DNA from 3 places in the Enterobacter oligotrophicus genome. Region 1 is predicted to be linked to each of the others. Evidence: riboswitches for the same ligand, from Rfam matches in the RefSeq annotation. Region 1 holds a riboswitch; each other region holds the start of a gene.
What was found. Region 1 has a riboswitch for thiamine pyrophosphate ahead of thiM (hydroxyethylthiazole kinase). Riboswitches for the same ligand answer to the same signal wherever they lie in the genome.
Positions count from the first base shown of each region.

Region 2: another riboswitch for thiamine pyrophosphate. It lies ahead of thiB (thiamine ABC transporter substrate binding subunit); the one in region 1 lies ahead of thiM (hydroxyethylthiazole kinase).
Region 3: another riboswitch for thiamine pyrophosphate. It lies ahead of thiC (phosphomethylpyrimidine synthase ThiC); the one in region 1 lies ahead of thiM (hydroxyethylthiazole kinase).

Region 1 covers NZ_AP019007.1:852,779-860,079, reverse strand. The annotation lists gene EoCCA6_RS04110 (DNA cytosine methyltransferase) at 1-604, shown strand, start outside; gene EoCCA6_RS04105 (TIGR02391 family protein) at 609-2,225, shown strand; one part of gene EoCCA6_RS04100 (IS3 family transposase) at 2,466-2,703, shown strand; one part of gene EoCCA6_RS04100 (IS3 family transposase) at 2,703-3,613, shown strand; TPP riboswitch at 3,860-3,956, shown strand; gene thiM (hydroxyethylthiazole kinase) at 3,992-4,762, shown strand; gene thiD (bifunctional hydroxymethylpyrimidine kinase/phosphomethylpyrimidine kinase) at 4,759-5,559, shown strand; gene EoCCA6_RS04085 (GntR family transcriptional regulator) at 5,602-6,348, shown strand; gene EoCCA6_RS04080 (PfkB family carbohydrate kinase) at 6,322-7,275, opposite strand; gene EoCCA6_RS04075 (ADP-ribosylglycohydrolase family protein) at 7,272-7,301, opposite strand, start outside.
Region 2 covers NZ_AP019007.1:3,264,341-3,271,641, reverse strand. The annotation lists gene sgrR (HTH-type transcriptional regulator SgrR) at 1-1,600, shown strand, start outside; TPP riboswitch at 1,637-1,737, shown strand; gene thiB (thiamine ABC transporter substrate binding subunit) at 1,769-2,752, shown strand; gene thiP (thiamine/thiamine pyrophosphate ABC transporter permease ThiP) at 2,728-4,338, shown strand; gene thiQ (thiamine ABC transporter ATP-binding protein ThiQ) at 4,322-5,023, shown strand; gene EoCCA6_RS15665 (DedA family protein) at 5,066-5,833, opposite strand; gene araC (arabinose operon transcriptional regulator AraC) at 5,962-6,807, opposite strand; gene araB (ribulokinase) at 7,145-7,301, shown strand, end outside.
Region 3 covers NZ_AP019007.1:2,731,795-2,739,095, reverse strand. The annotation lists gene purD (phosphoribosylamine--glycine ligase) at 1-968, shown strand, start outside; gene EoCCA6_RS13115 (DUF1481 domain-containing protein) at 1,036-1,728, opposite strand; gene hupA (nucleoid-associated protein HU-alpha) at 1,740-2,012, opposite strand; gene EoCCA6_RS13105 (YjaG family protein) at 2,199-2,789, opposite strand; gene nfi (deoxyribonuclease V) at 2,831-3,502, opposite strand; gene hemE (uroporphyrinogen decarboxylase) at 3,512-4,576, opposite strand; gene nudC (NAD(+) diphosphatase) at 4,615-5,388, opposite strand; gene rsd (sigma D regulator) at 5,484-5,981, shown strand; TPP riboswitch at 6,036-6,145, shown strand; gene thiC (phosphomethylpyrimidine synthase ThiC) at 6,223-7,301, shown strand, end outside.

The sequences.
Region 1 (7,301 bases):
TGAAAAGACATTGCAAGTGAAAGATACCGCTTGCTATGGAGTTCCTCAACGTAGAAAAAGAATGATCCTTATCGCATCTAAGTTTGGTTATATCGATGAGCCTTTAAAAGTAGCTTCTCCTAAGACCGTCAAAGATGCAATCGCAGATTTTCCTGTTCCTGGTGAAGGTAATGATATTCTGCATGATTTTATTCCGAGCAGGACCGATAAAATTAAAGCCATGATCAGAAATATTCCTAAAAATGGTGGTTCGAGATCAGATTTACCCAAACACTTGTGGCTACCCTGCCATTTGAAAAATCCAGATGGATATAAAGATGTTTATGGGCGAATGTCATGGGATAAAGTTTCTCCAACCATTACTGGTGGGTGTACCAATCCTTCAAAGGGACGTTTTTTGCATCCTGAACAAGATAGAGCTATTACGTTGCGTGAAGCTGCCGCACTTCAAACTTTTCCCAAAAACTATGCCTTTTCGCTGGATAGAGGGAGAGAGTTCGCTGCACTAATGATCGGCAATGCCTTGCCACCTGCTTTTATTTGTGCACATGCAACCAAGATTATTGAGCATTTGAATCAATTAGGAAAACAGAATAGGGAATAATCACATGTCTGATTACGAAATGAAGTTTGATCCTCATACGATAGAACATCTCGGCGTGAAAATGTATTCTACGCTTCCACCAGCTCTTGCTGAACTGATTTCAAATGCCTATGATGCTGACTCAGGAAACGTGACTCTCGATTTTTTGGAAGTAGGGAGTAACAAATTTATCAGTATTAAAGATGATGGTACAGGGATGAGTGCCACAGATATTCAACAACGATTTTTAGTCATAGGCAGAAATAGACGCCGACATGATGGTGATAAGCCAACACCACGGTTTGGACGTTATGCTACAGGTAAAAAAGGTTTAGGGAAATTAGCTCTTTTTGGTCTTGCCAAAGAAATAACTATTGATACTGTTAAGGATGGAAAAAGAAATAGATTTATACTTGATTGGAATGCACTGCTCAATGCTGATGGTGTTTATAATCCAACGGTTGAATTATCTGATGGGCCTACAGATGCTCCAAATGGGACGACGATAAAATTATCCAAACTCAAACGACAATCGCCATTTGATCTTGAAGCGATTGCTAACAGCCTGTCAAAAATATTTATCGTTGATGATAATTTTAATATAAATCTTAAAGACCAACATGGTCATGTTGCAACTGTAAATAATGCTCGTCGTTATAGTGGTTTTGAGCAGCAGTTCGAATGGGATGTTGAGTCTTTGGTTAAAGATGACAGCCCTTATAAAGATAAATTGAAAGGAAAATTGTATACTTCACGAACTCCTATAAGACCAAATTCGGGATTAAGAGGTATTTCGCTATTTTCAAGAGGGAAGCTCGTTAATAACCCCGAGTTTTTTTCAAACAGCACGTCAAGCCATTTCTTTCAATATTTGACCGGATGGATATCTGTTGATTTCATTGATGATCTTGATGATGATGTCATCTCAACCAACCGGCAGTCTATTGATTGGGATAATGAAGAAATGGCTCTTCTTCGAGAATATTTATCAACAATCATTAACCAAGTTAATAATGATTGGAGAAATAAAAGGAAAGAGAAGAAGGAAAAAGAACTTGAGGTGACAACTGGCATAGATACCAATCAATGGATGAGTACTATGCCTGAGGATATAAGGCAACAAACATCAAAAATTATTGACTTTCTTGGTGAAGAGGACGCACTGGAGAAGTATACTCCTGTAATTGAAGCTCTGCATACAATAGTTCCAGAATATCCTTTGCTACACTGGCGGTATCTGAATGAGAAAATTAAAGATAGAATAAAAGCATTCTATACAAATAAACAATATGGAATGGCAGCTGATCAAGGAACGAAAATATACTGTGAGGTGATTCGTGAACTTACTGGTTCAACACTTGATGGTACAGAACTTGTTAATTTAGTATTCTCTCCTAATAAACCTGTCATTAAATTATGTGATACTTCAACTAAAACAGGTATGAGTATTCAAAGTGGACAGCGCTCATTATCTCAAGGAGTTATTGAGTCCTTTAGAAACCCGGCTGCTCATATGCCATTGGATAAATTAGTTCCTGAGCAATATTCAGAGTTGGATTGTTTAAACGTTTTAAGTTTGATTTCTTATCTTTTTGAAAGGATGGAAGGTGCGGAGGTTATAACGGATAAAGGAGCAATATAGTAATTAATTTTAATTCTGAAGATATGAAGGCATACACAGGGTTTAGTGTATGCTTCATTCAGAAAGGCCTACTTTCCGTGGATTATTAGCGTGGTTATTTAAGCTGTTAAACGTTAACTTTGGGGACCTCCCCAATATGACATTAGGAATTCTCAAATATCAGAGAGTTGTTCAAATTGAATCGCCACGGGTTTAACAGACGCCTCAGAGTCATTTAAAATGGCTTTAAGAGAGGTGCACATGAGCAGTAAGCGTTATCCTGAAGAGTTTAAAATTGAAGCTGTCAAACAGGTTGTTGATCGTGACCATTCTGTTTCCAGTGTTGCAACACGTCTCGATATCACTACCCACAGTCTTTATGCCTGGATAAAGAAGTACGGGCCGGACTCTTCCACCAACAAAGAGCAGTCAGATGCTCAGGCCGAGATCCGCCGACTCCAGAAGGAGCTGAAGCGGGTTACTGACGAACGGGATATATTAAAAAAAGCCGCGGCGTACTTCGCAAAGCTGTCCGACTGAGGTACGTCTTTATCCGTGACAACTCCTGTTATTGGCCTGTTCGTCTACTCTGTCGGGTGCTGAATGTTCATCCGAGTGGGTTTTACACCTGGCTTCAACAGCCGCATTCACCACGGCATCAGGCGGATCTCAGGCTGACAGGACAAATCAAACAGTTCTGGCTGGAGTCCGGTTGCGTTTATGGCTATCGCAAGATCCATCTCGACCTGCGAGATAGCGGGCAACAATGCGGAATTAACCGTGTCTGGCGGCTAATGAAGCGTGCCGGGATAAAGGCTCAGGTCGGGTATCGAAGCCCACGAGCGCGTAAAGATGAAGCCAGTATCGTGACACCCAACAGACTCCAGCGGCAGTTCAACCCGGAAGCACCGGATGAACGTTGGGTAACGGACATAACTTACATCCGAACCCACGAAGGCTGGCTGTATCTGGCCGTAGTTGTTGACCTGTTCTCGCGCAAAGTTATCGGCTGGTCAATGCAACCCCGGATGACCAAAGATATTGTCCTGAATGCGCTTCTGATGGCCGTGTGGCGACGTAACCCCCAAAAACAGGTGCTGGTTCATTCTGATCAGGGTAGTCAGTACACAAGCCATGCGTGGCAGTCGTTCCTGAAATCACACGGACTGGAGGGCAGTATGAGCCGTCGTGGTAACTGTCACGACAACGCAGTTGCAGAAAGTTTTTTCCAGCTACTGAAGCGTGAACGGATAAAGAAAAAGACCTACGGGACGCGGGGAGAAGCCCGCAGCGATATTTTTGATTACATCGAAATGTTTTATAACAGTAAGCGTCGGCATGGTTCGAGTGATCAGATGCCACCGACGGAATATGAAAATCAATATTTTCAACGGCTCAGAAGTGTCTAGATTATCCGTGGCGATTCACCAGCCGCATCCAGAAAAAAAGAACACTTAGGAACTACACTGACGAAACTCTTCAGTGACGTTTTCTACGCGAGGCGTTTTTAGAAGCACGTTTAGATAATCAATAAATTTTGTCATACAGATATGGGGTACAAACTGAGGTACAGCGTGAAGAAGCGATAACCGGAAGGGCGGGCTTGCGTTAGCAACCCACTTCCCCTAAGCTGGCAAAAAGTATAGAGATTCAATCTTCATGACTCGGGGTGCCCCATCGCTGATGGGCTGAGAAATACCCGTATTACCTGATCTGGATAATGCCAGCGTAGGGAAGTCAGATGCCTTCCCGGTCATCGCTTCTTCACGCAAGGCAGGAGCGATACCATGCAGCCTGACCTGCTCGATTTACACGTTTTACATCAGTTCCGAACCCATTCCCCGCTCACGCACTGTATGACCAACGATGTCGTGCAAACCTTTACGGCCAACGTTCTGCTGGCGCTTGGCGCATCCCCGGCGATGGTGATTGAAGCCGAAGAAGCCGAGCAGTTTGCCGCGCTTGCCGATGCGGTGCTTATCAACGTCGGCACACTCACCGCGCCGCGCGCCCAGTCGATGCGCCGGGCGATTGAAAGCGCTGTGGCGGCAGGCAAACCCTGGACGCTCGATCCGGTTGCAGTCGGCGCGCTGACGTTTCGCACCCGTTTTTGCCATCACATTCTTTCCCTTAAACCTGCAGCCATTCGCGGCAATGCGTCTGAAATTCTCGCGCTGGCGGGGATGAGCGCGGGCGGGCGTGGCGTCGACACCGCCGACACCGCCGCCACGGCGCTGCCTGCTGCCCAGGCGCTGGCACGTCAGACGAATGCGATTGTGGTGGTCACTGGCGAGGTGGATTACATCACCGACGGGCAGCGAACCCGCACGGTAACGGGTGGCGATCCGCTGATGACCCGCGTGGTGGGCACTGGTTGTGCGCTTTCGGCGGTTGTGGCAGCCAGCTGTTCACTGCCTGGCGACAGGCTGGATAACGTGGTTGCTGCCTGTGGATTTATGAAGCGCGCCGGAAGCGTTGCTACAGCGCACTCCCGTGGCCCCGGCAGTTTTGCCAGCGCTTTTTTGGACGCGCTTTATAACCTGGAGGAACAGGCATGAAACGGATTAACGCACTCACTATTGCCGGCACCGATCCAAGTGGCGGGGCAGGCATTCAGGCCGATCTGAAAACCTTCTCCGCGCTGGGCGCATACGGTTGTTCTGTGATTACGGCACTGGTGGCGCAAAATACGCGTGGTGTGCAGTCGGTTTACCGCATTGAGCCGGACTTTGTCGCCGCGCAGCTTGACTCAGTATTCAGCGATGTGCGCATCGATACCACTAAAATCGGCATGCTGGCGGAGACCGATATTGTGGAAGCCGTGGCAGAACGGCTAACGCGTTACCAGGTGCAAAATGTGGTGCTTGATACCGTGATGCTGGCAAAAAGTGGTGATCCGCTGTTATCCGCGTCCGCCGTTGAAACGCTGCGTAAAAAACTGCTGCCGCAGGTCGCGCTCATTACGCCAAATCTTCCTGAAGCTGCAGCGCTGCTGGATGCGCCGCACGCGCAAAACGAACGCGAAATGAAAGAGCAGGGAAACGCGCTGCTGGTGATGGGCTGTGGCGCGGTGCTGATGAAAGGCGGTCATCTGGATGATGCGGAAAGCCCGGACTGGCTCTTCACCCGTGACGGCGAGCTGCGTTTCACTGCCCCGCGCGTGCAGACCAAAAACACCCACGGCACGGGCTGTACGCTCTCTGCCGCACTGGCGGCGCTGCGTCCACGGCATGATAACTGGGCCGATACCGTGCGCGAGGCCAAAGACTGGCTCTCAGCCGCGCTGGCAAAAGCCGATACTCTGGAGGTTGGTCACGGTATTGGACCGGTACACCATTTTCATGCCTGGTGGTAAGCCGTATACTGGCTGGAAACATCAGGCCTGAGAAAAACAGAGATGGAACAAGCGCATACCCGGTTAATCGCTCTACTGAATGAACGGATTGCCGCGCCGGACAACACGCCGCTGTACCTGAAATTTGCTGAAACGGTAAAAAACGCGGTGCGCAGCGGTGTGCTGGAACACGGGAATATTCTGCCCGGCGAGCGGGACCTGAGTCAGTTAACTGGCGTGTCGCGCATTACCGTGCGCAAAGCAATGCAGGCGCTGGAAAAAGAGGGCGTGGTGACGCGCGCGCGCGGCTACGGAACGCAAATCAATAATATCTTTGAGTATTCGCTGAAAGAGGCGCGCGGATTTTCTCAACAGGTGGTGCTGCGCGGACAAAAGCCTAACACGCTGTGGGTCAACAAACGGGTAGTGAAATGCCCGGAAGAGGTCGCCAGCCATTTGTCGATAGAGGCGGAAAGCGACGTCTTTTTGCTTAAACGCATCCGCTACGTTGATGATGATGCCGTATCGATTGAAGAGTCCTGGGTTCCGGTAGGCTTAATCCCCGACCCGGACGCGATTGGCATCTCGCTGTACGATTACTTCCGCAGCCAGAATATCTTCCCACAGCGCACCCGTTCGCGCGTCAGCGCCCGTATGCCGGACAGCGAGTTCCAGGCGCACATAAAGATGGATGACAAAATACCGGTGCTGGTGATCAAGCAGGTTGCGCTTGACCAACAGCACCGGCCGATTGAGTACAGCATCAGCTACTGTCGCAGCGATCTATACGTCTTTGTGTGCGAGGAGTAGTTCCTCGCGCCCAGGCGCACAGTCCCCGCCGCGGTGGCTGACCACCCATGCAGCAACCGCATTGCCCAGCAGTACCGCATCCGCCAGTGACCAGCCTGCCGCCAGCCCGGCCAGCGTACCGCCCGCATGGCTGTCGCCAGCGCCGATAGTGTCGACGACGGTTGCCGGAAACGCCGGAACGTAACCCGAAGCGTCACCGTCATACCAGGCGGCACCGTCTTTGTCGTGACGCACAATCAGGGCTGAGCCGAATCGTTGCTGCCACTCTGCACCCAGGTTTTCAACATTCACAGCCAGTCTTTCCGCGGCAATCTCCGCCTCCTGGCGGTTGAGCGACACAATCGGTTTGCAGGCCATGATCCGCGCCATCAGCGCGTCGGGAATATCTGCGATGCGCGGGCCGAAATCGATAAACGCAGTGACGCCCAGCAACCCTTCCAGCCAGGCCGTCAGCAGCTCGCCGCAAGGGGATGCCAGCTGATAGCCGGACAGATAGACCAGGCTCTCCGCCGGGACGTTCAGCGCATCCAGCCAGCCCTGCTGCCACTGATTTTCCACACCGCTGAACGACATAAAGGTGCGCTCACCGTCAGGCTCTACCAGCGCCAGACACCAGCCGTTATCGCCCGTTTCGGCTTCCACGGCGCTGTGCAGATCCTGCTTCGCCATTGCGTTACGGATAATATCCGCCCACACGCCGTGGCCGACGGGCAGGGCGTTTTGTGCCGCAATCCCGAGCCGTTTCAGGGCGATGGCGATATTGAGCGCGCAGCCGCCGATATTCACACCCTGCTGTTTTAGCTCGATATCACAGCCGCGCCACGGCAGGGCATAAGCGTCGGCGATGACGTCAATCACCGCCGCGCCCAGCACCGTCACCGGGCGTGTGGCGTGTAATGTTGCAAGGCGTTCGGCAAAATAACTCATACGCCCTCCCGTTGCTCCCGATAGTG
Region 2 (7,301 bases), 2.1 Mb from region 1:
GCAATCGCAGGAGACCACGCTGAACGAACTGGCTGACCTGCTCAACTGTTCGCGTCGGCATATGCGCACGCTGCTCAACACCATGCAGCAGCAGGGCTGGCTCAACTGGGAGGCCGAGGCGGGACGCGGCAAGCGTTCACGTTTGACCTTCCTGTATACCGGGCTGGCATTGCAACAACAGCGAGCGGAAGATCTGCTGGAGCAGGATCGCATCGATCAGCTGGTACAACTGGTGGGCGATAAAGCGGCAGTGCGCCAGATGCTGGTCTCTCATCTCGGGCGAAGTTTTCGCCAGGGACGCCATATCCTGCGGGTGGTCTACTACCGCCCAATGAAAAATCTGTTACCCGGCACGGCATTACGTCGTTCTGAAACACATATGGCGCGGCAAATCTTCAGCGGGCTGACGCGGATAAATGAGGAAAACGGGGAACTCGAAGCGGATATCGCGCACCACTGGCAGCAGCTGTCCCCCCTTCACTGGCGTTTCTTTTTACGTCCTGGCATTCATTTTCACCACGGCCGCGAGCTGGATATGCGCGACGTCATCGTGTCTTTAGAGCGCGCCCGCACGCTGCCGCTCTACTCGCACATCACGCATATTCATTCGCCGACGGCCTGGACGCTGGATATCGAGCTTTCGCAGCCAGACAAATGGCTTCCCTGGCTGCTGGGCTATGTACCGTCGATGATTTTGCCCGCCGAGTGGGAATCGCTGAACAATTTTGCCAGCCTGCCCATCGGCACCGGCCCCTATTCCGTTTCACGCAATAACAATAATCAGTTAAAAATCCGTGCCTTTGACGACTACTTTGGCTACCGGGCGTTGATTGATGAAGTGAACGTCTGGGTGTTACCGGATATCAATGAAGAGCTCAGCGTTGGGCTGACGCTGGAAGGCCCCACTACCGGTGAAAAAGCGGTTGAGAGCCGCCTTGAAGAGGGCTGTTATTATCTGCTTTTTGATAGCCGCACCCATCGCGGCGCAAACCACGAGGTCCGCAAATGGATCAGCCACATTCTCGCCCCCGCAAACCTGATCTACCACGCAGAAGAGCAATATCAAACCTTCTGGTTCCCGGCGTACGGTCTGCTTCCTCGCTGGCACCACGCCCGACCGGTGCAGGCTGAAAAGCCCGCGGGGCTGGAATCCATCACCCTCACGTTTTACCGGGAGCATGTCGAACACCGTTTTATTGCCAGGATCATGAGCAAACTGCTGGCGGCCGTTGGGGTGACGCTGGAAATCCAGGAAGTGGACTATGATGAATGGCATCGCGGCGATATCGTCAGCGATATCTGGTTAAACAGCGCCAACTTTACTCTGCCGCTCGATTTTTCGCTCTTTTCGCATCTGTATGAGGTGCCGCTGATCCAGCGCTGTATCAACCGTGACTGGCAACAGGACGCCACCCAGTGGCGTGCGGGTGAGATGAACCTGGCCGCGTGGTGCCAGCAGCTGTTATCCGAACAGGCCATCGTGCCGTTGATCCACCACTGGCTGATGATTCAGGGCCAGCGCAGTATGCGCGGTTTGCGGATGAATACGCTGGGCTGGTTTGATTTTAAATCCGCCTGGTTTGCGCCGCCGGAACCATAACACTTTCGTAATATTCACCAAATCATTACAATACTGCCGTTCTCAACGGGGTGCTGCATCACTGATGTGCGCTGAGATAATACCCGTCGAACCTGATCCGGATAACGCCGGCGAAGGGATTTGAGGCTGTCGCTCAAAATCCTTTGCCACTCAACTTTGAGGTGCAAAGTGTTAAAAAAATGTCTTCCCCTGCTGGCGCTGTTTGCGCTGCCTGCTTTTGCTAAGCCCGTTCTGACGGTCTACACCTACGACTCCTTCTCCGCAGACTGGGGCCCTGGCCCGGTGGTTAAAAAAGCCTTTGAAGCTGATTGCAACTGCGAGCTGAAGTTCGTGGCGCTGGAAGATGGCGTCTCGCTGCTTAACCGTCTGCGCATGGAAGGGAAAAACAGCAAAGCCGATGTGGTGCTTGGGCTGGACAACAACCTGCTGGAAGCCGCCACGCAAACCAAACTGTTCGCCAAAAGCGGCGTGGCGGCAGATGCCGTTAACGTCCCTGGTGGCTGGAAAAACGATACCTTTGTCCCGTTCGATTACGGCTACTTTGCTTTCGTCTATGACAAAAATAAGCTGAAAAACCCGCCGAAAAGCCTGAAAGAGCTGGTCGAAAGCGACCAGAAATGGCGCGTGATCTATGAAGATCCGCGTACCAGTACGCCTGGCTTAGGGCTGCTGTTATGGATGCAGAAAGTTTACGGAGATAACGCGCCGGAAGCCTGGCAGAAGCTGGCGGCCAAAACCGTGACCGTCACCAAAGGCTGGAGCGAAGCCTACGGTCTGTTTCTGAAAGGAGAAAGCGACCTGGTGCTGAGCTACACCACCTCCCCGGCCTACCACATTATCGCTGAGAAGAAAGACCACTACGCCGCCGCCAATTTTGCTGAAGGCCACTACCTTCAGGTAGAAGTGGCTGCGCGCACTGCCGCCAGTAAACAGCCGGAGCTGGCCGAGAAGTTCCTGAAATTTATGGTCTCCCCGGCGTTCCAGAATGCGATCCCGACAGGCAACTGGATGTACCCGGTGACCAACGTGACGCTGCCAGCAGGCTTCGACCAATTGACCAAACCGCAAACGTCGCTGGAATTTACGCCGCAGCAGGTCGCCACGCAGCGTGCAGCATGGGTAAGTGAATGGCAACGCGCCGTCAGCCGCTGATTCCCGGCTGGTTAATACCTGGGCTGCTCGCCGCCATCCTGATGGTGGCGGTCAGTCTGGGCGCATTTCTTGCGTTGTGGTTTAACGCGCCAGAAAGTGACGTGCCCGCACTCTGGCACGACAGTTATCTCTGGCACGTAGTTCGCTTCTCTTTCTGGCAGGCATTTCTCTCCGCGCTGCTGTCGGTGATCCCGGCCATTTTCCTCGCCAGATCGCTTTACCGCAGGCGTTTTCCCGGCAGGCAGGCGCTTCTCCGTCTGTGCGCTATGACGCTGATCCTGCCCGTTCTGGTGGCAGTGTTCGGTATTTTGAGCGTGTATGGTCGTCAGGGCTGGCTGGCCTCACTCTTTGCGTCTTTAGGTCTGGAGTGGACCTTCTCCCCCTACGGGCTGAAGGGCATTCTGCTGGCGCACATCTTTTTCAACATGCCGATGGCAACACGGCTCTTTTTGCAGGCGCTGGAGAATATCCCCGGCGAACAACGTCAGATTGCCGCCCAGCTCGGCATGCGCGGCTGGTCGTTCTTCCGTTTTGTCGAATGGCCATGGCTGCGACGTCAGATCCCGCCCGTCGCCGCGCTGATCTTCATGCTCTGCTTCGCCAGCTTTGCCACCGTGCTTTCTCTCGGCGGCGGGCCGCAGGCCACCACCATTGAGTTGGCAATTTATCAGGCGTTAAGTTACGACTATGACCCTGGCCGTGCGGCGTTGCTGGCGATGGTGCAGATGGTCTGTTGCCTTGCGCTGGTGTTGCTGAGCCAGCGATTAAGCAAAGCGATTCCACCAGGCAGCAATCAAATCGCAGGCTGGCGCGATCCGCAGGACAGCCTGCACAGCCGCATCACCGATGTTTTTCTTATCGTGCTGGCGCTGTTGCTGTTGCTCCCGCCATTGATGGCGGTCATCGTCGATGGGCTGAACCTCAATCTGGTGTCCGTGTTGCAACAGCCAGTCCTCTGGCAAGCGACCTGGACCTCGCTGCGGATTGCGCTGGCCGCCGGGTTGCTATGCGTCATACTGACCATGATGCTTTTATGGAGCAGCCGTGAACTCTACGCCCGCCACGCCCGTAAAGCCGGGCAAACGCTGGAGCTGACGGGGATGCTGATCCTGGCGATGCCGGGCATCGTCCTGGCGACGGGCTTCTTTTTACTGTTCAACAGCACCATCGGCCTGCCGGAAAACGCCGACGGCATCGTCATTTTCACCAACGCCCTGATGGCCATCCCTTACGCACTCAAAGTGCTGGAAAACCCGATGCGCGACGTGAACAACCGCTACATTTTGCTGTGTCAGTCTCTGGGAATGCAGGGCTGGCAACGGTTAAAGGTTGTGGAGCTACGCGCCCTGAAACGCCCGCTGGCACAAGCGCTGGCGTTTGCCTGCGTGCTCTCGATCGGTGATTTTGGCGTGGTGGCGCTCTTCGGCAATGAAGATTTCCGCACGCTGCCGTTCTGGCTGTATCAACAGATTGGCTCTTACCGCAGCCAGGACGGTGCCGTTACTGCGCTGTTACTGCTGCTGCTGTGCTTTGCGTTATTTACCGTTATCGAAAAACTTCCGGGGCGTGATGTTAAAACTGATTGATGTGACCTGGCTTTACCGGCATCTGCCGATGCGTTTTACCCTCTCCGTCCGCCAGGGTGAGATGATTGCGGTGCTTGGCCCAAGCGGCGCAGGAAAAAGCACGCTGCTCAATCTAATTGCCGGTTTTCTGCAACCGGCAAGCGGGGCGATCGTGATTGAAAACCACGACCATACCCGCACGCCGCCCGCGAAACGTCCGGTGTCGATGCTGTTTCAGGAAAACAACCTGTTTAATCATCTTACGGTTAGACAAAACATCGCCCTGGGGATGCATCCGGGACTCAAGCTGAACAATGCCCAGCGCGAAAAGCTGGAGCTCATTGCCGCGCAAATGGGGATAACCGACTTTCTCGACAGGCTGCCGGGCGAGCTTTCCGGCGGGCAACGTCAGCGTGTGGCGCTGGCGCGCTGCCTGGTGCGCGAACAACCGGTTCTGCTGCTGGATGAACCCTTCTCTGCGCTCGATCCCGCGTTACGTCAGGAAATGCTGGCATTGGTGCAGGATATCTGCCGCCGCCAGCAGCTTACGATGCTGATGGTGTCGCACAGTATCGAAGATGCCGCACGCATCGCGCCACGTTCGGTGGTGATCGCGGAGGGGCGCATTTTGTGGGATGGCGAAACAGAAGAACTGCTTAGTGGTAAAGCGGGGGCATCTTCACTGTTAGGCATTCGTGCGGTCTGATGCCCTCACCCTGGCCCTCTCCCGGTGGGAGAGGGAAATACCTTAACGGCTCACCACCTTCAACAGGATCTCACCGTACACCGGCATTAGCGGATGGCGAATCAGTGCGACCAGCGCCACTATTGCCACGCCCAGCGTCAACGGCGCGAGCCACAGCAAGCGCGAGCGCGGAAGGTAGCGCGTCAGGCGATCGACATTCGCTTTGGCGCTGCGCCATAACCGCCAGCAGAGCCATACCGCCAGCCACAGCAGCAGTGCCGTTGCCAGCAATAACCACTTAAACTGGCCGCTTTGCGCATCGGCCGGGATATCAATAGCGGCACCGGCCAGAATCCCCGGCAGGAAATAGAACGGCGGCCAGAAGACACAGCCGATAATGTTCGGCACCACAAATTTCGCGACGGGCAGATCCAGCATCCCGGCCACCATCGGCACGATCGGACGCGTTGGCCCGACAAAGCGGCCCACGAGGATCGTGAACATGCTGTGCTGATGCAGCGCATGTTCGGTTTTATCCAGCAGCGCTTTGTTCTTTTTCATGAACGACCAGCGGTGCAACGGTTTCTTAAAGCGCCAGCCCAGCCAGAAAGAGATCCAGTCGCCCAGTAAACAGCCGATAATCCCGGCCATCCACGCCTGCCAGAAATTAACTTCACCGCTGCCAATCAGCGCGCCCAGTCCCGCCATCATCACCGTACCGGGCAAAATCAGCCCGACCAGCGCCAGCGATTCCAGAAACGCCACCAGCGCCACGGCGATGAGCGAGTACATAACGGACTGGGTGATAAAATGTTCCAGCAATGCCTGCATAACTATTCCAGTCAGAAAACGAATCAGGGATTCTGCTTAGCGCCCTGCGCCGCGTCAAGGCATCAATTGTCTGAATAGTTTACAGGGCGCGTTCTGAGTTCACCTGTTTGTTTATCTTTTTTTACCGTTTATTCACATCCTGCACGGAATTCGCTGGGGCTGGCTCCGGTGCATTTTTTAAACACGCGGGAAAAATAGAGCTGATCTTCAAAGCCCACGTTACGCCCCACGGTGGCAATGGGCATTCGGGTGGTGCTGAGCAGCAGCTTCGCCTGGCTGATACGCTGATCCTCGCGCCAGCTCAGCACGCTGACGCCCAGCTGCTGGCGGAAAAGGTGCGACAAACGTGACGGTGAGAGGCAAACATGCTGTGCAACGCTGGCGATATCAAACTGGCTGTCGGCCAGGTGATCGCTAATGTACTGGCAGGCATCACGCACGCGGTTATCCAGCGGTGGGTTGAGCGATTCGTTAATCGCCTCCATGCGGCGTAGCAGTAACTGTTCAAGCAGGTTGATCGCCAGCAGTTCGGCATAGCGCCCCCCTGCCTGCCCCGCCTCAATAATCTGCGCGAACAGCTCGCGGAACTGTGCCTGGTGAACATCATCCGGGCGATAAAAACCGGTATGGGCGAATATCGCAGGCCAGGAGAGCCACTCCTGCCAGTAGGCGCGCGGGCGGAAGTAGACCCACTGGTGATACCACTCTTTGGCCTCCGGATGGCGGCCGTAGTGGTGGATCTCCCCCGGTGGAAACAACAGCATATCGCCGGGGCGGCAGATAAACTGCTGATCGTGATTTTTAATGACCCCCTCTCCCCGCACGGTGAGGTTCAGAATATACCCTTTCATCCCCAGCGGTCGGTCAACGTAAAAATCGAGGTAACCCTCGGCTTCGATAGGGGTCAGCCCCGCCACCAGATGGGCATTAAACGAGTAGCCCGGCAGTAAGGGATCGTTTTGCGTTTCGGCCATAGATTCAATTCTCCCAACGGTCCTGAAGGAAACCAATTGTCCATATCGTTAAAAGCCGTATAAAAATGGCCTGCGCAAAGATCCAAAAAGCATCACGCCTCTTTTACGTCCGCCATGATTCAGCCTTTCCCCCTGATTTCTCCGCCAGCACCGGCAGATGAGCAGTAACAAAAGTGTCTATAAGTGCGGCAGAAATGTCCACATTGAATATTTGCACAGCGTCACACTTTTCATTGCAACAGCAATTTAGTCCATAAGATTAGCGGTTCCTGCCTGACGATTTTCGCCCCCAGTCTCTAATGTTCTTTCATACCCGTTTTTCTGATGGAGCAACACCATGGCAATTGCGATTGGCCTCGATTTTGGCAGCGACTCGGTTCGCGCACTGGCAGTGGACTGTACGTCCGGCCAGGAGATAGCAACCAGCGTTGAGTGGTATCCGCGCTGGCAAGAGGGGCGCTACTGCGATGCGCCAAACAACCAGTTCCGCCACC
Region 3 (7,301 bases), 1.9 Mb from region 1:
AAGATTTCCTCGCGCGTCATAACATCCCGACGGCGGAATATCAAAACTTCACCGAAGTCGAGCCCGCTCTGGCCTACTTACGTGAAAAAGGCGCGCCGATTGTCATCAAGGCCGATGGTCTGGCCGCCGGTAAAGGCGTTATCGTGGCGATAACGCTCGAAGAAGCGGAAGCTGCGGTTCAGGATATGCTGGCGGGCAATGCCTTTGGCGATGCAGGTCACCGCATCGTGATTGAAGAGTTCCTCGACGGCGAAGAAGCGAGTTTCATCGTGATGGTTGACGGCGAGCACGTTCTGCCGATGGCCACCAGCCAGGATCACAAGCGCGTGGGTAATGGCGATACCGGCCCGAATACCGGCGGGATGGGCGCGTACTCCCCTGCTCCGGTGGTCACTGACGAAGTGCATCAACGCACCATGGATCGCATCATCTGGCCTACCGTGAAAGGGATGGCGGCGGAAGGTAACATCTACACCGGTTTCCTTTACGCTGGCCTGATGATCGACAAGCAAGGCAATCCGAAGGTGATTGAATTCAACTGCCGCTTCGGCGATCCGGAAACTCAGCCTATCATGCTGCGCATGAAATCTGACCTGGTCGACCTGTGCCTGGCAGCCTGTGAAGGCAAGCTGGACGAGAAAACCTCCGAGTGGGATGAGCGTGCGTCGCTGGGCGTGGTGATTGCTGCGGGTGGTTATCCGGGCAACTACAACACCGGGGATGAGATCCACGGCCTGCCGCTGGAAGAGATTGACGGCGCGAAGGTGTTCCATGCCGGTACGAAGCTGGCTGACGACGATCGCGTGCTCACCAACGGCGGTCGCGTGCTGTGTGCGACCGCACTGGGTCATACCGTGGCAGAAGCGCAGAAACGCGCCTATGCGCTGATGGCGGATATTCACTGGAACGGCAGCTTCAGCCGCCAGGATATCGGCTATCGCGCGATTGCACGTGAGCAAGGCGAGTAAGGGAGCCGTCTTTACCCCTCACCCTAACCCTCTCCCCTAAGGGGAGAGGGAACCGATCGCGATCCCATTAAAAACTTTTTTCTGTCGGCTGCCAGGTACAGAAATCTTCGTTCGCCACCAGCAGCAGCTGAGAGCCTTCCGGCGCTTCCAGCCATGCCACACTCACATCCATAGATGAATGGCGCTGACGGCGCTCAATATGTTGAATCGCCCAGGATTCGAGGTCAGGCTTGACAGTCTGCCCTTCGCAGGTGGTTACCGAGCCATCGGTATGCCAGCGCCCCTGACGCAGCACAACGCGTCCCAAACGCAGCGCATCGCTGGTCTGACGGATTTGTTCAGCACGGTAACGGTAGAGAGCAACTTGATCACTCGAAAGCTGCTGTTTTTGACCGCTGACTTCGTGCTGCATAAAACTCAGCTCGCCGTGGTCGTCAAAACGCACTTTCACGTGTTCGGGGGTCTTGCTGTAGACGTTCAGTTCGATCAGCGACAGGTCTTCTCCCTGCCAGCGATATTCCGCCGTCGAGGTATTGCCGCTATGCCACGGACTGAAAGCGGAAAGCAGATGCACTTCACCGCCGGAATCTTTGCGCCAGATCCTGACCGCACCCTGATTGTCAGCGTAGCCGCTGGCGGTAAAGGGAGGCAGAGAGGAGTCGTGGCTACAGGCGGACAAGAACAGCACGCCTGCCAGCGCGAGCGTTCCACGCCAGATAGACAAAAGGGGCGTTGCCGCCCCTTCGTTAAAACTGTTCACTGCCACGCGTCTTACTTAACTGCGTCTTTCAGTGCTTTACCAGAAACAAATGCCGGTACGTTAGCTGCGGCGATTTTGATTTCTTTACCGGTCTGTGGGTTGCGGCCAGTACGCTCAGCGCGGTGGTTCACTTTGAAGGTACCGAAACCAACCAGTTGTACAGCATCGCCTTCTTTCAGAGACTCAGTAATAGCAGCCAGGGTAGATTCCAGAGCAGCTTTAGCCTGCACTTTAGACAGATCAGCCTTGTCCGCAATTACATCAATCAGTTGAGTCTTGTTCATAAGTTATCCTTTCAATGTGTTTATCGCTTGCTAAGCATCGAGTGCGACGAAAATGCCAAAAAAGCACTCTCCTGCATACACGCACCGATAGCCACTTTTTTTCGCCCCCCAAATGTAGACCAGACGGGGGGCAGAAGGGAAGAGTCGAGGTGCGACAAAACAGGCGTTAAATCACGTTTTGTTGTCTCATTGGTTAAAAATTATACCAATATTGCTCTCACCGGCCTCACGTAAGTCTGCACGCAGCCCTTTGATCAGCTCAATATCGCGTTCTTCGCACTCTGCCAGCAGGCGGAAAATCTCCCACTGGATGTCCCATTCCTGCTCAACCGCCGGGTTCGCCCGCAATTCTTCGTCGGTCATTTCGCGGCCTTCCTGGGTCATTTCCAGCATCGCCACGGTCGTAATGGATGCCTTACTGACTTCGATAGCATGTTCCAGCGTTTCGCCACTCAGACGGGAGTGAATCAGCTCGCTTAACGCCACGCAGGCGTCGATGGCCGGATAGACACCATACAGGTCAAAATCATCCGCTACCGGAATAGCCTCTTCCAGCTTCTCGAGCTGAGAGTCGAAGTTCACCTTCGCGTCTTTGACCGTTAACGTCTCCCAGATTAAATCCAGGATACGGCGATAGATGTGGCCATCACCAAACTCGGTCTGCTTGCAGAACGCGGCATAATTGGGATACATGCGCTCGCACAGGCAGGCCATAAAGGTGACGTGCTGCCAGCTTTCCAGCTTCTCAAGGCGCAGGTGAATCGGGTTTTGTAGCATGATGATGTCTCGAATCGAAAATTAGCCGCAGTTTACCTGAATCATGGCTGAATTTCCTGCCAACGAACAAAAGCCGGACGCGCGGAGGCGACGGCATCCGCCCAGCGTGTCGGTTCCGGTAAACGGTAGCCCTTCATACAGTGCTGCACCCACGCCAGCGCGCTGTCCATGCTCACCCGATGTCCGGTGGCAATAAACAACGGGTTACAGCGTGCTTTACTGCGCCACACCCATGCCAGCTGCTCGCCTTTATCGATAAGCGGTGCCAGCGCGCCCGGCTCGTCGGAGAGTGGCTCAAACTTACCGCAGAGGCGTTTCTTGGCGACACCGATGGTCGGCACGTCCACCAGCAAACCAAAGTGACTGGCAACGCCTAAACGGCGCGGATGGGAGATACCGTGTCCGTCCACGAAAAGCAGGTCAGGTTTTTGCGAGAGTTGTTCCCACGCTGCCAGCAGCGCGGGATATTCACGGAAGGAGAGAAAGCCAGGAATGTAGGGCATGGTGGTAGCGATGCGCGCCACCTTGTACTCCACCAGCTCAAGCGAGGGATACTTCAGCAGCACCATCGCCGCGCGCGTCACTTCGCCGCCCTGCTCAAAACCGACGTCCGCTCCGCCAATGTACTGCGGGGGATCTCTGTCCGGGCGATCCTCGCGGATCACCGATGAGGCCAGTTCGATTTGTTGAGCGCGTAGCGACGCGAGATCCATAACCACTCCTTACTTGTGATACTGCGCAGAAAGCCGATGCACCGCCTCCACAAATACGCCAGCGTGTTCTGGCGGCACATCCTGATGAATACCGTGGCCGAGGTTAAAGACGTGGCCTTCACCCTGGCCGAAACCAGACAGTATAGTCGACACTTCTTCTTCAATGCGGGCTGGCTGTGCGTAGAGCATGGACGGGTCCATATTGCCCTGCAGCGCCACTTTATCGCCCACGCGACGGCGCGCATCGGCAATATCGGTCGTCCAGTCGAGACCCAGCGCGTCGCAGCCGGTCGCCGCCATCGCTTCCAGCCACTGACCGCCGCCTTTGGTAAACAGCGTCACCGGCACGCGACGACCTTCGTTTTCACGCAGCAGGCCATCGACGATTTTGTGCATGTAGTACAGGGAGAACTGCTGATAATCGCGCCCGGTCAGCACGCCGCCCCAGGTATCGAAAATCATCACCGACTGCGCGCCCGCTTTGATCTGCGCGTTGAGATAGAGCGTGACGCTCTTCGCCAGCTTGTCGAGTAGCGCATGCAGCGCCAGCGGCTCGGCGTACATCATCTTTTTGATCACGGTAAAGGCTTTGCTGCTGCCACCTTCCACCATATAGGTCGCCAGCGTCCACGGGCTACCGGAGAAGCCAATCAATGGCACTTCACCTTTCAATTCACGGCGAATGGTGCGCACGGCGTTCATCACATAGCCCAGTTCGCCTTCCGGATCGGGGATCGGCAGCTTATCAACGTCGGCTTTGCTTTTGACTGGGGAGGTGAAACGCGGGCCTTCGCCGGTTTCGAAGTACAGGCCAAGGCCCATCGCATCCGGAATAGTCAGAATGTCCGAAAAGAGAATGGCAGCATCCAGCGGGAAGCGACGCAGCGGCTGGAGCGTCACTTCACAGGCCAGCTCGGCGTTTTTGCACAGCGACATAAAATCGCCGGCCTGCGCGCGCGTGGCTTTGTACTCCGGGAGATAGCGTCCCGCCTGGCGCATCATCCACACCGGGGTGACATCAACGGGCTGGCGCAGCAGCGCACGCAGATAACGATCGTTCTTCAGTTCGGTCATTTTTGCATTTCCTTAAGCGTCATGGCCTCAGTGTAACACTACTCATACTCGGCCCGACACATCGCCACGGTATCTTCTATCAACCGACGCGCCACGGTGCCTGGCGGCGGTAGCAGCGGTAAATCGTCATAGCGATACCAGTTCGCTTCCAGCAGCTCTTTCTGATCGATAACAATCTCACCGCTGTCGTATTCGGCCATAAACGCGGTCATCAACGACATCGGGAATGGCCACGGCTGTGAAGTGACATAGCGCAGGTTCTTCACCTTAATACTGCTCTCTTCCATCACCTCGCGCGCCACCGCCTGCTCCAGCGTTTCGCCCACTTCAACGAACCCGGCCAGCACGGTATGAATGCCGTTGCGATGACGGGTATGTTGCGCCAGCAGGATGGAATCCTCGCGGCGGATAGCGACGATGATGCACGGCGCAATCTGAGGGTAATAGCGTTCGCGGCAGTGGCTGCAGAGCATCGCCCACTCGGTTTTGCTCGGATGCATGGTATGCCCACAGTAACCACAGAATTTATGCGAGCGATAAAACTCCGCCAGTTGCACACCACGGCCCGCCAGCTGGAACAACCCCACGTCCAGATCCAGCACCTGACGAACAGATCCCATATCCTGGCGACGAGCTTGTTGGATCAACCACACAGGCTCACCCTGCCACTCACCGATCCTCAGTGCGGACTGGCCTGCAAGATCAAATTTTTCCGCTGTGCCGTAGGGTATTTCCCCGGCGGGCAGCCATAATTTTTGTTCGTGACTGACGATCCACCAACCAAGATCTGATTTTTCAATAATACGATCCATATCTATTGCACTACCTTCGCTTCACTGACATGTTGTTAGCATTGTGGTTACATTTTGGTTAAGCCGATTCAATTCTAAACCTTGCGGAGTCGAACATGTTAAACCAGCTAGAAAGCCTGACTGAGCGCGTTAGAGGAAGTAATACACTGGTGGATCGCTGGCTACATGTGCGCAAGCATCTACTCGTGGCGTATTACAATCTGGTCGGTATTAAGCCTGGCAAAGAATCGTTTATGCGGCTGAATGAAAAAGCGCTGGATGACTTTTGTCAGAGCCTGGTCGACTACCTGTCCGACGGCCATTTCAATATTTATGAACGTATTATCCGCGAAATGGAAGGCAGTAACCCGTATTTAAGTGCATCAAGGCTCTGTCCACTGCTGGAAGCCAATACCCAGCAGATCATGGATTACTACGATTCCACGCTTGAGAATGCGATCGATCACGATAACTATCTTGAGTTTCAGCAGGCGCTGTCCGATCTCGGTGAAGCGCTGGAAGAGCGATTCACCCTGGAAGACAAGCTGATTGCCCTCGCGTTGGATAACGACCTGAACGCAAGCAATGAAGATAACATCGCGCGGCCTGCTTGAGTTCTTAGTCGTTAACGAGTAATTTACAAATAGTCGCCCCTCTCACGAGGGGGATTTTTCTTGTCGGAGTGCCCAGTGTGAAAGCACGGGCTGAGACCGTTAATTCGGGATCCGCGGAACCTGATCAGGCTAATACCTGCGAAGGGAACAAGAGTAAAACTGCTTTGTATCGCCCCAGGGCGATCTCCTCTTGCTTCATCCGTCGTCTGACAAGCCATGTCCTTCACTTTTGGAATGAGCTATGTCTGCAACAAAACTGACCCGCCGCGAACAGCGCGCACAAGCACAACACTTCATCAATACGCTGGAAGGCACTGCTTTCCCGAACTCAAAACGTATTTACATCACCGGCCCGAAGAACAATATCCGCGTCCCGATGCGCGAAATCCAGCTCAGCCCGACGCTTATCGGCGGCAGCAAAGAACAGCCGCAATATGAAGTTAACGAAGCGGTGCCGGTGTACGACACCTCCGGCCCGTACGGCGATCCGGATGTTGCCATTAACGTCCAGCAGGGGCTGGCAAAGCTGCGCCAGCCGTGGATTGACGCACGTAACGACAGCGAAGAACTAAACGAGCAAAGCTCTGCGTACACCAAAGAACGTCTGGCTGACGATGGTCTGGACGAACTGCGTTTCACCGGTCTGCTGACGCCAAAACGTGCGAAAGCGGGTAAATGCGTCACGCAGTTGCACTACGCGCGCCAGGGTATCGTCACGCCGGAGATGGAATTTATTGCCATCCGTGAAAACATGGGCCGCGAGCGCATCCGCAGCGAAGTGCTGCGCCACCAGCATCCGGGCGAAGGTTTTGGTGCTCGCCTGCCGGAGAACATCACGCCAGAATTTGTGCGTGACGAAGTGGCCGCCGGTCGCGCCATTATTCCTGCCAACATCAACCACCCGGAATCCGAGCCGATGATCATTGGCCGCAACTTCCTGGTGAAGGTCAATGCCAACATTGGTAACTCAGCGGTCACTTCGTCCATTGAAGAGGAGGTGGAAAAGCTGGTCTGGTCTACGCGCTGGGGCGCAGACACGGTAATGGATCTCTCTACCGGGCGTTATATCCACGAAACCCGCGAATGGGTGCTGCGTAACAGCCCGGTGCCGATTGGCACGGTGCCAATCTATCAGGCACTTGAGAAAGTGAATGGCATTGCGGAAAACCTCACCTGGGAAGCCTTCCGCGATACGTTGCTTGAGCAGGCTGAACAGGGCGTGGACTATTTCACCATTCACGCTGGTGTGCTGCTGCGCTACGTGCCAATGACGGCGAAGCGCCTGACCGGAATTGTCTCGCGTGGCGGTTCGATCATGGC